One region of the Massilia sp. MP_M2 genome, then DNA from elsewhere that is predicted to be linked to it. Evidence: predicted binding sites of a transcription regulator. Region 1 holds the regulator's gene; the other holds the start of a gene.

Region 1 (7,809 bases):
TGACGGTCATGCCGCTCAGCTTGTCGCCTTCGGCCTGGGCAGCCGACAGCTTTTCAGCTGCTGCTTTTTCCAGTTCAGCGCGCTTGGCTTCGAACTCGGCGACGGCGCCGGCGGTAGCGCGGCGGGCCATCTTTTGTGGGATCAGGAAGTTACGTGCGTAACCGTCCTTGACCTTGACGACGTCGCCCAGGTTGCCGACGTTGACTACTTTTTCCAACAGAATGATTTGCATAGTGATCTCCAGATGTCTGACTGTCGTGACCGACGATTAACCGTGGTGCAGGTCGGTGTACGGCAGCAGCGCAAGGTAGCGTGCGCGCTTGATCGCGGTGTCGACCTGACGCTGATAGTGCGCCTTGGTGCCGGTCAGACGTGCTGGCATGATCTTGCCGTTTTCCTGGACGAAGTCCTTCAGGGTGTCGACGTCCTTGTAGTCCACCTGCTCAACGCCAGCGGCGGTGAAGCGGCAGAATTTCTTGCGCTTGAACAGCGGGTTTTGCTGTTTGCGCTTCTCTTTGAGTTTCGCTTTGTTTTTGTCGAACTTTTTACCGAATGCCATTTGAGGCTCCTGTATCTAAATTGCCGGGTTAAGCGGCACTGAAATCAATGATGTGAAACACCAGGGCTTTGCTGTTGCGATTTTTCCGTGCAAGAAATCCGTTGAACCTGTAGCTGGCGCCAAGTTCGGCGCTGGCAAACCTGCCCGAAATCTCGCCCGCGGCGAACGCGGGGACTTCGAACGCGACCGACCTTTCGACTCCGGCCTCTTCCTGCTGCGATTCGTGCATCAGGACGGCTGAAACGATTGGCACACCGGCCGGGGTGTAACGCAGTACGTCGCGCTCGGCGATGGTCGCCATGAGCTGGAGGTGGTTTGCGCTGTGCACCCGGTATTACTGGTTACTACGAATAACTGGGAAAAACTTAAGCAGCAGCAGGCGCTGGCGCAGCGGCTGGAGCGGCTGCAGGCGCAGCGGCTTCGGCACGGTGGCTCTTGGCTGCGTCTTCGCGCTGCACCGATTTCATCATCGGCGACGGTGCGGTTTCAGCTTTTTTCAGCTTGACGGTCAGGTGACGCAGAACCGCATCATTGAACTTGAATGCAGTTTCCAGCTCGACCAGGGTCTCGTTGTCGCATTCGATGTTCAGGCAGATGTAGTGTGCTTTTGGCAGCTTCTGGATCTGGTATGCCATCTGGCGGCGGCCCCAGTCTTCAACGCGATGGATGTTACCGCCGCGGCTGGTCACCGTGGTCTTGTAACGCTCGATCATCGCCGGGACTTGTTCGCTCTGGTCCGGATGGACGATAAACACGATTTCATAATGACGCATGCATTACTCCTTGAGGACGTTTAACAAATGCCCACCTCGGCGTCAAGACGAGTGTGGGAAGGGAAAGCCGGCAATTATAACCCGGATCTCGGTGGCTTGGAAAGCCCAATGACGCATTGCAGGCACGTTCAGCCCGTCTTGCGACAGATCTGACTCGACAATTCCGGGGTTTTGGCGCATGTTTGGACCCTGAATCGGGATTTTCGCGATATTTTTTGCGTTTCCCCTTGCGCGCGGCAGAATACTGTACAAAAATACAGGTTACACACATAACCGGTTGCTGTAACACATTTATGCTAAAGCTCACTGCACGGCAAGAACAGATCCTGAACCTGATCAAGGAAGCGATCGAGAACACCGGTTTCCCCCCGACCCGGGCTGAAATCGCTTCCGAACTTGGTTTCCGCTCGGCCAATGCGGCTGAAGAACATCTGCAAGCGCTGGCGCGCAAGGGCGCCATCGAAATTTCGCCGGGCACGTCGCGTGGCATTCGCCTGATCGGCGCGAGCGTCGAGGCGATTCCGATGCCGCCACCGTCGTTCATGTCGCTGCCGCTGGTCGGGCGCGTCGCGGCGGGCAATCCGATCCTGGCGCAGGAGCACGTCGAAGCCACTTACAACGTCGACGCCGCGATGTTCGCAGCGCGGCCCGATTTTCTGCTGAAGGTCAAGGGCTGGTCGATGCGCGACGCCGGCATCATGGATGGCGACTTTTTGGCGGTCAAGAAAATCGACAGCGCCAAGAATGGCCAGATCGTCGTCGCGCGCCTGGGCGACGAAGTCACGGTCAAGCGCTATCGCAAGACGGGTGATCTGGTCGAGCTGCTGCCAGAAAACCCCGACTTCAACATCATTGCCGTCTCGCCAGACGAAGAGTTTGCACTCGAAGGCCTGGCTGTTGGTCTGATGCGTAGCTGGAACTGATGCAAAGGCGCCGGCCTCTCCCTGCCGGCGCCCGTCCTGCCCTGCCTACTTCGACGCCTTCTTCACGACCGCATTGTGCTGGCTGACAAAGGCCTCGGTCGCACTGCGCCACGCGGCAAAATCGGCCAGGATCATCTTTGAATTGACCTTCGCGCCTTCCGCGATATTCTGCCGCACCTGCTCCAGGTAGGCTGCCGATGCCTCTGTTTCCTGCTTGTTCATCAGCTTGGCGATATCGGCCGGAATCTTCTTGGTCAATGGCGACTGCGCGTTCAGGTTCGTTACCATCTTGTTATAGCAATCCTGCCAGCCCGTCACCAGCTTGTTGACGCGATCGATCTCGTCGTTGACTTTCGACACGGCTGGAATGCGCGGCGACGGGCAACGGTATTCGCCCGACTGCAGCTCGGCGCCATCGTAGCCCTTGATCCAGTAATCGATCTCGGCGCGCTTGGTCACGCGCTGTTCCATCACGACCAGCGATTCGGCCGCGACCTTGTTGCCCTTGGCCGCCGACTTTTCGAACAATGCCTTGGCCGCCGCCTCGTCGACGGCGCCCGCTTCGCCATACCAGTACATCTGGCCCAGCTGCTGCTGCGCTTGTGGATTGCCGGCATTGGCCAGCTTGGTGTAGAGCTTGAGCGCGCCCGCGTAATCCTTCTTTTCGAACAGCGCATTGGCGTCTTCCAGCTCGCCCGCATAGGCAGTGCTGGCGATGCTCAGGGGCAGGTACAGGGACAGGCAGAGCAGGAAACGTTTCATGGGCATCCGAAGAAAATGACAAGCTGACGATGGCGCATCATAGCCCCCTTTTACAGCCAAACTCAACCGTAAAAATGACAAGGCCGGCATCGCGCCGGCCTTCTTTGCATGGCTTTACGCCACGCGGTAACGCCACGCGGTAACGCCACGCGGTAACGCCACGCGGTAACGCCGCGCGGTAACGCCGCGCGATACGCCGCGCGGTAACGCCGGGCGGTACGCCGTACTTACGCGTCCAGCGCCTGGCGGAAGTCTTCAACCAGGTCATCGGTGTCCTCGATGCCCACCGACACACGGATCAGCGACTCGGCAATGCCCATGCTGGCGCGGCGCTCGGCGCCCATCTCGAAGAAGATCGTGTGCGCCACCGGAATGACCAGCGTACGGTTGTCGCCCAGGTTCGACGCCGGAATCGCCAGCTGCAGGCGATTGAGGTAATCGAACGGATCGATGGCCTCGTGCAGCTCGAAGCTGAGCAGCGAACCACCGGCGCGAAACAGCGACGTGACAATACCATGCTGTGGGTGCGAGGCCAGGCCCGGATAGTGGACCTTCGCCACGCGCTCGTCAGCCTCGAGCATCGTGGCCAGCGCCAGTGCATTGGCGCAGGTACGCGTCATGCGCAGCGCCAGTGTCTCGGCGCCGACGGCGATGTGATGCGCCGCTTCCGGCCCAAGCGAGGCGCCGAAGTCGCGCAGCGCTTTCGCGCGCAGTTGCGCCATGCCCTGGGCCTGCGCCGGCTGCTTGCGAAAGTTCGGTGCGATGTTGGGGAAGGTGCTCCAGTCAAACAGCCCGGTATCAGTCAGCGCGCCGCCGAGCGCGATGCCGTGACCACCGATGGACTTGGTCAGCGAATTGACCACGAGACCAGCACCGACGCTCTTCGGGCGGAACAGCCATGGCGACGTCATCGTGTTGTCGACCACGTACAGGATGCCCCGCTCACGGCACAGCTCGCCGATGCGGGCCAGGTCCGCCACTTGCGTGCGCGGATTGGCGATCGTCTCGACGAACACCATGCGCGTGTTGGGCGTCAACGCCGCTTCGACTTGCGCCACATCGGTCGCATCGACAAAGGCAACATCGACGCCCTGCCCCGCCACCGTCTGCCACAGGCTGTTGGTATTACCAAACAGGAAGCTCGACGAGACGATGGCGTCGCCCGCCTTGAGCAAGGCCTGGAACAGCGCGCCAATGGCCGCCATGCCGGTGCCGAAGCACAGCGTGGCGACGCCATCTTCCATCTTGCTCACCTTGTCCTCGAGCGCGCTGACGGTCGGATTGCCCTGGCGACCATAACGGAAGCCCGGCTCCTTGCCCTGGAACACGGACGCGAGCTGGCGCGCATCCGTGTAGCCGAACGCGACGGAGGTGTGGATCGGCTTGTGCAGCGAACCGTGCTCGATCGGCTTGTACCGGTCGTTGTGCAGGATCGTCGTGGTAAAGCCGTAGGTTTTTTTCTCGCTCATGCTTACTCGGCGGCGGCGGGGTTCAAATTCAGTTGGGTACGGACCTGGTCTTCATCCTTGGCGGCAGGATTATGACGCGCCGTTTCCTGGCGATCGAGGTATTCCGGGGTCACGTCGCCCGTCACATAGACGCCGTCGAAGCACGACGCCTCGAAGTTCGTCAGTGCCGGATTGACGTCCGAAATCGCGCGCTTGAGGGCATCGATGTCCTGGTAAATCACGCGGTCGGCGGTAATCTCACGGCAGACTTCTTCGGTCGTGCGGCCGTAGGCGATCAGTTCGTCGCGGGTCGGCATGTCGATGCCGTACACGTTCGGGTACAGCACCGGTGGCGCGGCCGAGGCGAAGTACACCTTGCGCGCGCCGGCTTCACGGGCCATCTGCACGATCTCGCGGCTGGTGGTGCCGCGCACGATCGAATCGTCGACCAGCAGCACGTTCTTGTCCTTGAATTCGGAAATGATCGCATTGAGCTTCTGACGCACGGATTTCTTGCGCATGCCCTGGCCCGGCATGATGAAGGTGCGGCCGATGTAGCGGTTCTTGATGAAGCCTTCGCGGTATTCGACGCCCAGTTTCAACGCCAGCTGAATGGCGGCAGGACGCGACGAATCGGGAATCGGCATGACGACGTCAATGTCTTCGACCGGGATTTCACTGAGAACCTTGTCGGCCAGGTATTCACCCATGCGCAGGCGCGTAGCGTAGACCGACGCGCCATCGATCACCGAGTCCGGGCGGGCCAGGTAGACGAATTCGAACGCGCACGGATTGAGCGATGGATTTTCGGCGCACTGGCGCTCGGACAGCTTGCCATCATTGGTGATGAAGACCGCCTCGCCCGGCGCGATGTCGCGCACGAAACGAAAGCCCAGGCCTTCGAGAGCGACCGACTCGCTGGCGACCAGGTATTCGTTGCCGTTCTCGGTTTCGTTCACGCCCAGGCACAGCGGACGGATGCCAAACGGATCGCGGAACGCCAGCATGCCATGGCCGGCGATCTGCGCGACGACCGCATAGGCCCCGCGCACGCGGCGGTGCACGGCGGCGACGGCCTTGAAGATGGCGTCGGCGTCGAGCGAGAAGCCATCGGCCGCTTCCTGGATTTCGTGGGCCAGCACGTTGAGCAGCACCTCGGAATCGGAATCGGTGTTGATGTGGCGGCGGTCGTTACGGAACAGCTCATCCCTGAGCTGAGCCTGGTTGGTCAGGTTGCCGTTGTGCGCGAGCGTGATGCCGAATGGCGCGTTGACGTAGAACGGTTGCGCCTCTTCTTCGCTCGACGAACCTGCGGTCGGGTAACGGCAATGGCCGATGCCGGTGTTGCCCTGCAGCGAACGCATGTTCCGGGTACGGAAAACGTCACGTACCAGGCCGTTGGCCTTGAACATCGAGAACATGCTGCTGTGATTGGTCGCAATGCCCGCAGCGTCCTGGCCGCGGTGCTGCAGCAGCAGCAATGCATCGTACAGAAGCTGGTTGACGGGAGAGTGCGAAACGACGCCGACGATGCCACACATGAAGTGCTCCTAAAAGCTTGGGTGCAAAATGACAGAAAACTGCGAAAACAACGAATACTGGTCTAGTAATTAATATGCTGCGCAAAGGCAGCGGGCAAGAATGGTTTGACGGTGCGCGCGCCGGTCTCGGCAATCGGTGACAACAGCGCGTCGCGCCAGAACGCCTGCTGCGGAATCGCCGTCATCCCGCACAATATGACGCCTGCGAGCACGATCACAACGCCTCGCGCCAGGCCGAACAAGCCGCCCAGGCCACGGTCCGCCAGCGACAGGCCCGTGGCCGCAACCACCGCGCCAATTGCCATCGACAGCAAGCCCATCAGAACTCGCACGCCCAGGAACAACGCAATGAAGGCGGCCATCAGGCGCGCGGTCCCGCCCGGAATCACCTCGGGCAGCAAGGGCGCGAGCTGGGCGCCGTAGACATTGGCCACCACGAAGGCGACGACCCAGCCTACCAGCGACAGGATTTCCTTCACCAGGCCGCGTAGCGTGCTGATCACGACAGACGCGATCAGCACGAACAGCACCAGGTAATCGAAAATCGTCACGCTGCAGCGAGGATCAGAGCGGCACCATCGTGCCGGACAGACCGATGCCGCCTAATTTGGCACGCACTTTCTCTGCTTCTTCCTTGCTGAACGGGCCGACCCGCACGCGGATCAGTTCGCCAGACTTCTGGGTGAACGAGGCGACGCCGGCGGCGCGCAGGCGGCTTTGCAATTCGGTGACTTTTTCCTGGCTGGCCAGCGCGGCAACCTGCACCACGAAGCGCGGCGCCGGCCCCTCGGCCTTGATCGTTTTTGGCTCGGGCTTGGCGGCTGGCTTGTCTTCGAGAATCGCGATGGCGCGCGCGGCGTCGTCCGGACGGGCCGGCTTGGCGACCTGCTCGGCTTTTGGATGCGAATCGGCGGCTTTCTCGGCGACCTTGACCGGTTTCTTCTCTGGCTCGGGCTTTTTCTCGGGCTCGCTCTTGCGCTCGGCCTTGACGGGCTCGGGCTTTGTCACTGGCCTGGCTTCGGTTTCTGGCTTTGGCGTTGCTTCGGGCTTCGGCGTCGGCTTGGCTGTTTCGACCGGCTTGGCTGGCTCGAGCATGCGCATTGGCGGCACCTCGCTGGCGACCGGCGCTGCGGCCACGGCGACCGGGGGCGTGCGCGTACCAGCAGGCGGCGCGGGGACAGCGTCGATGATCTCTTCGTCGCTGTCGACGCTGGCCGTTGGCGCGACCTGCTCGGATGGCACCGGCAGCGGCGCGGCCTTGTCTTTGTCGGGAATGTGGATCGCAATGTCGGTGGCCAGCGGCTTGGGCTCGGAATCGAGCAGCATCGGCAAGGCCACCACGGCCGCCAGGACCAGCGCAATGGCGCCGACCAGGCGGCGACGCGCGCGTTTTTTCTCGGGTAGGATCGGATCGCCACGGCTCGAGCGGCGACCGCCCTCACCGGCCGAGCTTGCACGCTTGGAGCGTGCGCGCTCGGTGTAGGCGGCCTCGTCGTCCTTGACGAAGTGGCCGCTGTCGCGAACAGTTTCTTGCTTGTTTTTAGTGCCGAACGAGAACAAGCCCATGCGATTGAGGTATCAGTGTAGTGAGGATTTACGGGCCGCCATCACGCCGGCAACCGTGTAGAACGAACCAAAGACCACAATTCTATCATTCTCCTCAACCCGGCTCAGCGCATTCGCGTAAGCCTCGGCGGGCGTATCGAAGGTGGTGACAGAAAAATCGCCGGCTTTCGCGCCGGCTGGCTTCAGTGCAGCAATCTTGTTTGCCAATGCTGCAGGGTCGGCCGAGCGCGGCGAATC
Region 2 (7,809 bases), on a different contig from region 1:
GCAGCGCCTGGCCGACACGCCCTACGTGATCTACCACGGCGTGCACTGGACGAACGTCGAGCAGGGTTACTCTGTGTATGGTGACGTCGACTTCATCGTGCTCGCGCCGAACGGCCGCATCCTGGTCATCGAGCAGGTCGCCGGCTTTTTGAACGAGACGCCGGAAGGCCTGGTCAAAAGCTACCAGGGCAAGCCGCGCAAGGTCCGCACGCAGATCCTGGCCACCATCGAGGGCCTGGCCAAGCGTTTCCAGGGCACGCTGTCGATCGACTACCTGCTGTACTGCCCCGACTACATCGTGCGCGACCAGCCGCTGGCCGGCATCGATGCCGACCACATCATCGACGCGTCGAACAAACCCAGGCTGGCGCGTGTGATCCGCGAGGCGCTGCCCATCACCGAGCGCACCGACGACTTCGACAAGGTCACGCGCTTCCTGGGCGACTCGCTCAACTTGCGGCCCGATCCGAGCGCCATGATCGGCAATGCGGAGGCGATGGTCACGAAACTCTCGGGCGGCCTGGCCACGTGGGCGCGGCGGCTCGACTTCTCGCCATTCCGGCTGCACGTGATCGGCACCGCCGGCAGCGGCAAGACGCAGCTGGCGCTGGCCGAATACAGCGCCGCCATCGACGCGGGCCTGCGCCCGCTGTACGTGTGCTTTAACCGGCCGCTGGCCGACCACATCGAACGGCTGGTGCCGGCCGGTGGGCGGGTGGCGACCTTCCACATGCTGTCGGACGCCTGGCTGCGCGCGCAGGACATCACGCCCGATTACGCGGCGACCGACGTCTGGGACAAGATCGAAGCGTCGATGGCCGACGCCACCTTGCCCGAGACCTGGCAGTTCGACGTCGTCATCGTCGACGAGGGCCAGGATTTTTCGGTGGCGTGGCGCGACATCGTGCTGCGCATGCTGAAAGAGGGCGGGCGCGCGATCTGGATGGAAGACCCCGACCAGAACCTGTACGGTCGCGGGATGGTGCCGCTGCCGGGCTGGGTGACGCTGCACTCGCACACCAACTACCGCAGCCCGCGCCAGATCGTCGACATGCTCACGGCCATCGGCGCATCGCACCAGCCGGTGGAGGCGGGCAGCCCGTTCATGGGTGCCGATATCGAGAAGCTGACCTATCCCGAAGGCGATGTCGAAGCGATGCTGGCGCAGACGCGGCGCGCCGTGACATCGTGCCTGGCGGCCGGCTTCGGGCGCCAGGACATCGCGATCTGCGCGTTTCGCGGCCGCGAAAAGTCGGCGATTTTGCAGCTCGATCGCTTGAGCGATGCGCACTCGCTGCGCTCATTCACGGGGACGTATGACTTGTTCGGCACGCCGGTGTTTCGCGAAGGCGGGCTGCTGGCCGAATCGGTGTATCGCTTCAAGGGGCAGTCGGCGCCGGCGCTGATTTTTACCGAGATCGATTTCGCGGCGCTCGACGAGCAGGTGCTGCGCAAGCTGTTCGTGGGGATGACGCGCGCGCGGTTGAAACTCGTGCTGGTGATGAGCGAGCGCGCGTCGTTGCAGATCGTGGATCGGAAGAGCGGGCGGTGATGTGGACGGGGTGGCCCCGTCCACGCGATGTTGTTATGCCGCCAGAGCGTCCGAATTCGGCTCGGCGCTCACCACATGGCGGTTCACCGCCGACAGCACCGACTTGAACGACGCCGTCACGATATTGCTGTCGATGCCGACACCGAACAACGTCGGGCCATCGCCCACCCGCAGCTCGACGTAGCACGCCGCACGGGCATCGGCGCCCGAGCCGATCGCATGCTCGTGGTAATCCATCAGGCGAATCTCGAGACCCAGCGCCGTGACGAACGCATCGATTGGCCCGTTGCCACGGCCCGAGAACACCTGCGGCGCATGGTGGCGCGCCACGTCGACTTCGAGCTGCACGTCATGCGCGCTGTCTTCGGTCATGCGGTGCGCGAGGTAGTGATATGGCTCTTGCTGGTCCAGGTACTCGCGCGCGAACAGCGCGTGCAAATCGGCCGGGTTGATTTCGCGGCCGCTCTCGTCGGCCTGGCGCTGCACGACGCGCGAGAACTCGATCTGCAGACGGCGCGGCAGTTGCAGGCCGTATTCCTGCTCGAGCAAATACGCCATGCCGCCCTTGCCGGACTGGCTGTTGACGCGGATGACCGCATCGTAGCTGCGACCCAGATCGGCCGGATCGATCGGCAGGTAAGGCACTTCCCAGATCGCGTCGGCCTGCTGCTTGGCAAAACCCTTCTTGATCGCATCCTGGTGCGAACCCGAGAACGCCGTGAAGACCAGGTCGCCCGCATACGGATGGCGCGGGTGCACCGGCAGCTGGTTGCAGTCTTCCACCAGCTGGCGCACCGCATCGATATCCGAGAAGTCCAGGCCCGGATGCACGCCCTGCGTGTACAAGTTCATCGCCAGCGTGACCAGGTCGACGTTACCGGTGCGCTCGCCATTGCCGAACAGGCAGCCCTCGACGCGGTCCGCACCGGCCATTACGGCCAGTTCGGCGGCGGCAACGGCGGTGCCGCGGTCGTTGTGCGGGTGGACGCTGATGACGAGCGATTCGCGGTTGTTCAGGTTGCGGCACATCCACTCGATCTGGTCGGCGTAGACGTTCGGCGTGGCTGCTTCGACGGTCGACGGCAGGTTGACGATCATCTTGTTGGCCGGCGTCGGCTGCCAGACGGCGCTGACTGCATCGGTGATCTGCTTCGAGAAATCCAGCTCGGTCGTCGAGAACGATTCTGGCGAATACTCCAGACCCCACTGGGTCTGCGGATACTGGGACGTCAGGTCCTTGATCAGCTGCGTGCCCTTGACGGCGATCTGCACGATCTCGTCGCGCTCCATATTGAAGACCACACGGCGAAACACCGGCGCGACCGAGTTGTAGACGTGGACGATCGCGCGCTTGGCGCCGACGGCCGATTCGACAGTGCGCCGAATCAGCTCATCGCGCGACTGGGTCAGCACGATGATCGTGACGTCGTCCGGGATGTGCTTGTCGTCGACCAGCATGCGCACGAAATCGAAGTCGGTCTGCGAGGCGGACGGGAAGCCCACCTCGATCTCCTTGATGCCGATCTTGACCAGCATCTTGAAGAAACGCAGCTTTTTCTCTGGGCTCATCGGCTCGATCAATGCCTGGTTACCGTCGCGCAGGTCGGTGCTCATCCAGATTGGCGGCGTGGTGATGGTGCGGCTTGGCCACTGGCGGTCTGCCAGGTCGATGGCAGGGAAGGGACGGTACTTTGCGGCGGGATTGGTCAGCATGATCGGGTGCTCCTGATTGGTTTGGTCACTGGGCGGCGCGGATGCGCCTGAGGGTGGCGGAGGCTGCCGGGCGGGCCACGAAACGCGAGGCCCGGCAACCGGTCGGTAGGTTCAGCGCTTCGGATGGGACGCAAGCGCTCGCCGCCAGGATGGACCCGGTGAGGAAAAACGATGAAGCGAAAATTGGCGTGGTAGACATCTGGGCGACTTCCTGCTGCAGTTGGGACCGGCGTGTGCCGGACGTACGGCCGAACGATCAGGCGCGTAGTAGCAGTGCAGCTAGCGATAGCGCGCCAGCGGCTGGGAGAGTGTTTGACAGATGCAGGGTGAAAGACATAATTTCGACTTTAAGGAACTCGGCGCCGTATGTCAAGCGGACAATTGGCGTGTGTGGAAAAGAAAGTACGGGAATTCGGGCGAGTTATCTGCTGCGGGGTGAGTGGGTTCTGGGGTTTTAGGGATGCAGTTTATGCCGGCGCCATGGACCAGAATACCTGCTTGCACGATGGCACGTGATAGCATCGACGGCGATACTTTCTGGAGGTTTTGCCGATGCGCCGCCCTGTTACCGATATGTCCCGTTCGCGCCTAAATCTGTTTGGCGCACTTGGTTTGATGGCGCTGCTGGCCGGTTGTGGTGACGGCATCCCGAAGGACAATGACAAGAACGATGACACTCCACCACCCGTGCAGACAGTGGCGCTGTCGGTGTTCGCGGGCGACCCCACTGCCGACGGGACGATGGACGGCACCGGTACGGCGGCGCGCTTCAATAATCCTTACGGGCTGGCGATCGACAGCAGCGGCAATGTGTACGTGGCAGATCGCGGCAACTACGTCATCCGCAAGATCACGCCGGACGGTGTGGTGACCACGCTGGCGGGCGGTGCCGGGCAGAGCCGGCTTGTTAACGGTGCTGCCGCCAATGCGCGCTTCGTCAATCCGGTCGCATTGACAGTGGGGAGCGGCGGGACGGTGTATGTCGCGGATGATGTGAATATCCGCAGCATCACAACGGGTGGCCAGGTCGCGACGGTGACCACGATCCCGGTTGGCAGCAACGTCGCGACGACGAGTCGGCCTGACGTTACACCGGGCGCGATCGCCGTCGATGCCAACAACAATCTCTACGTCACTAACAACTACGGCACGCGTCGGTTTGCCATCGGCACGGGCGGGACGGGGATTCTGGAAGGGCAGAACACGGTTGGCGACCTGTTCGGAACGCGCACACTGGCACCGCGCGGGGTGGCGGTGGACAGCAGCAACGTCGTGTACCTGTTCGATCTCGAGCGCGAGATCAGTCGCTGGAATCCGACGGCCAATTTTGGGTCGGACAATCTGTTCACGATTGCTGGTGCGCAGAATGCACGCGGTGCGGTGAACGGTACCGGCAATGCAGCGCGTTTCGAACAGGTCGTAGCGTTGACGGTGGATCCGCAGGGCAATCTGTATGCTGCTGATGCGGTAAATAACCTCGTGCGCAAGATTACGCCGGCTGGGGTGGTGACGACGGTGGCCGGGACGACGCGGGCGACGACGTTGCGTGTTGGGGATTTGCCCGGGAGTCTGGGCGATGTTCGCGGCATTGTTACGGACGGTAAAGGGCTGCTGTATGTGACGTCGGGGAATGCAGTTATAAAAATCATACTGAAATGATCGGCTTTGTCGACAAAGCCTGGCTCGACGCAGGATGTGGAAGTTGCAAAAATGCAATTTACATCTTTAGCTTTTGTTAGCGTAGTTTTGAATAAGTTCTGAATAAGTGGATGCTTCGCAAAAAAACATTGTCTCCGTTGGCGAGCTGATGAGAAGGTATGTTGGCAGATATAAAACACTGTGGATTTTTACAGTAAAATCCTAGGGGTCTAACTGGTGGATTCCACCAGTTCGGGTTAAACTGTAACAATGAATGCTATATCTAAACTTAGCCGAGGTAGATCTGCCCACTTCTCAGGCCATGAAACGTTTCCTCTGCGTCAAATGTGGCTTAAGAAGCTATTCGATCAAGCCACTGACGGCGGGTTGATCCGCAAATCGACATTTTCTCAAGAGAAGTCCATTGCGGACTTTGGTGTAGGCAAGAACATGGTGGCATCAATTCGCCATTGGGCTCTGGCTTGCGGCGTGATGTATGAGGACGTCGACGGTTTCCGCATTCGAGGTCTTGCTAACGAGATTCTAAGTGACGGTGGGCTCGATCCCTATGCTGAGAGTCCATCAACGGCTTGGCTTGCGCATTGGCAGCTCGCAGGCCGCTGCATTCGCTCGACTACTTGGCATTGGTTGTTCAACCATGTGACTGCTCCAACCTTCACCCGCCAAGAACTAGAAGAACCTCTAGCCATCTACGCTCGTGAACTTGATCCTAAGCATAGGCTGTCTGCCTCCACGATCTCGCGAGATTTGGAGACGTGCCTTCGCAGTTACGCGCCGCGTGTTGCGGGAGGCTCCCCTGAGGACTTTGCAGAGCCGCTTTTGGGCGAGTTAGGGCTGTTGCAGGAGGTTCATAAGGGGCAATACGCTTTTCGACGCGGGCCGAAGGCGTCGTTGCATAACGGCATCTTCGCTTATGCCTTAATCGACTTCTGGAATCGGGAGGCCGAGGGACAAAGTTCGCTCGCCTTTGAAACCGTCGCTTACGCAGAGGGCTCGCCAGGACGGGTCTTCAAGCTCGATGAGGAGTCGATCGCCCAACGATTAATTACTCTCTCAGACTTCACCGGACGCAAGGTTGAATGGACCGATTCGGCGGGCCTGCGCCAAATTCATCGCAAAGACTTGTCTAAGGAAGACGTAAAAAACATGATCAGGCGCGCCTATGACTGACACTAAGCATGAGGCGCTTTCGGATAGTGTCCAGATTTCACGCCAATACCAGCGTTCTATCCGTGTCGACGCCGACATCGGCCGCGCCGACGCACTCGCTGGTTACATCTGCCACGCGACTGCGGCTTCCGTAGTCGATGGCATGTGTACGCAGCTCTCTAGTACCAATCAACGATGCTTCACTTGGACGGGCCCGTTTGGCGGAGGTAAGAGCTCGTTGGCAGTCGCGTTGGCGAGCGTCTTGCATTCAAATAAGGATCTTCGAGCGAAAGCACGTGACGCTTTGCATCTCGACTCAAAGCCGTCTTTTGACAAGGCATTCCCGGTTCGCAATGGCTGGTTGCTCGTCCCGACGGTTGGCCGGCGTAGTAGCGTCGTGACAGAGATTCATGCCGCGCTACGCCGCGCGCAGGGTAAGACCGTTGATGGCCGCAGTAGGCCGAACGCCCAGTCGTTGATCGCCGAGTTGCTTGAAGAAGCCAAAAATCGACCGCATGACGGCGTGCTAGTCATCATCGACGAGATGGGGAAATTCTTGGAGGCTTCGGCCTTGGGTTCCGGTGATGATGTTTACTTTTTCCAAGAGCTTGCCGAGGCGGCCGCTCGTTCAGAAGGATGTCTAGTTGTCGTTGGTGTGCTGCATCAGTCCTTCGCACAATATTCGGCCCGCTTGGGCATCGATACCCGTGACGACTGGGCAAAGATCCAAGGCCGCTACGTCGACCTTCCTTTCGTAGCCGCGAGCGATGAAGTTGTCGAGCTGATTGGCCGAGCGATCGAGGCCAAGGAAATCCCGCACTGGATGCGCGACGCGTCCATGACCATTTCTGAGGCGATCCGTTCGCGCCGGCCCGCAGTGGGAAAGGACTTTGCGCAGGCACTGGAAGCCTGCTGGCCACTGCACCCGGCCATGGCAGCACTGCTGGGCCCGATTTCTAAGCGACAGTTTGGACAAAACGAGCGTAGCACGTTCGGCTTCCTATCCTCAGTAGAACCGTATGGCTTCCGGTCCTATTTGAACTCGACTCTCAAAAGCGATGCGACCTGGTATCGTCCTAGTGACTACTGGGACTACCTGCGATCAAACTTGGAGCCGGCGATCCTTGCTTCTCCTGACGGGCATCGCTGGTCGCAAGCCGTCGAAGCGGTCGAGCGGGCCGAGGCTAAAACGGGCGACGCGTTGCTTGTGTCACTGATCAAGAACATCGCAGTTATTGATTTGTTCCGCAGTGGCTCCGGCCTTGTTGCCGACTCCGCCGTAATCGGCGCACTTTTCTACGACAAATCCCGCGATGAACTCGACGCTGCGCTGGAAAAGCTCAGCTCGCTCAAGGTCGTGCTATTCAAGAGCTACACCGGCGCTTGGTCGGTGTTTGAGGGCAGCGACTTCGACATTGATGCAGCGATTGCCCAAGCCATGGCTACTTCGCCTGGTATCGACTACGCCTGGCTTGCACAGCTTATGGGCCTGCATCCAGTAGTGGCCAAACGCCACTATCACGAGACAGGAGCAATGCGCTGGATGGAGCTCTCGCTTTGCAGCAGCGACCAGGCCGAGAAAGTCGCCGCTAACTTTCAACCTAAGAAGGGCGAATTCGGGGCGTTTATTCTTGCTCTCCCGACTAAGGGTATGAGCCAGCGCGAAGCAAGCCTTCGAGCGGCGGACTGCTCAAAGCTTCGTCCATGGCCAGTGATGGTAGGCATCCCCACCAACC

Evidence for each region. The regulator LexA, encoded in region 1, represses DNA repair genes until DNA is damaged. The targets are predictions, from matches to a motif close to ACTGTATNNNNATACAGT.
Region 2: RCH14_RS10090 (DUF4007 family protein) is a predicted target of LexA. The motif match lies at 5,102-5,119, and genes of this name have one in related genera.

The regions. Positions count from the first base shown of each region.
Region 1 is NZ_JBCHJF010000002.1:171,854-179,662, reverse strand. Features, by position in the region: gene rplI (50S ribosomal protein L9) at 1-232, opposite strand, end outside; gene rpsR (30S ribosomal protein S18) at 269-559, opposite strand; gene priB (primosomal replication protein N) at 588-887, opposite strand; gene rpsF (30S ribosomal protein S6) at 925-1,332, opposite strand; gene lexA (transcriptional repressor LexA) at 1,626-2,255, shown strand; gene RCH14_RS05590 (sel1 repeat family protein) at 2,301-3,017, opposite strand; gene RCH14_RS05585 (cystathionine gamma-synthase family protein) at 3,245-4,486, opposite strand; gene purF (amidophosphoribosyltransferase) at 4,489-6,006, opposite strand; gene RCH14_RS05575 (CvpA family protein) at 6,069-6,557, opposite strand; gene RCH14_RS05570 (SPOR domain-containing protein) at 6,571-7,572, opposite strand; gene folC (bifunctional tetrahydrofolate synthase/dihydrofolate synthase) at 7,585-7,809, opposite strand, start outside.
Region 2 is NZ_JBCHJF010000003.1:532,911-540,719, forward strand. Features, by position in the region: gene RCH14_RS10075 (ATP-binding domain-containing protein) at 1-1,552, shown strand, start outside; gene leuA (2-isopropylmalate synthase) at 1,586-3,268, opposite strand; gene RCH14_RS10085 (hypothetical protein) at 3,818-4,924, shown strand; gene RCH14_RS10090 (DUF4007 family protein) at 5,249-6,094, shown strand; gene RCH14_RS10095 (ATP-binding protein) at 6,087-7,809, shown strand, end outside.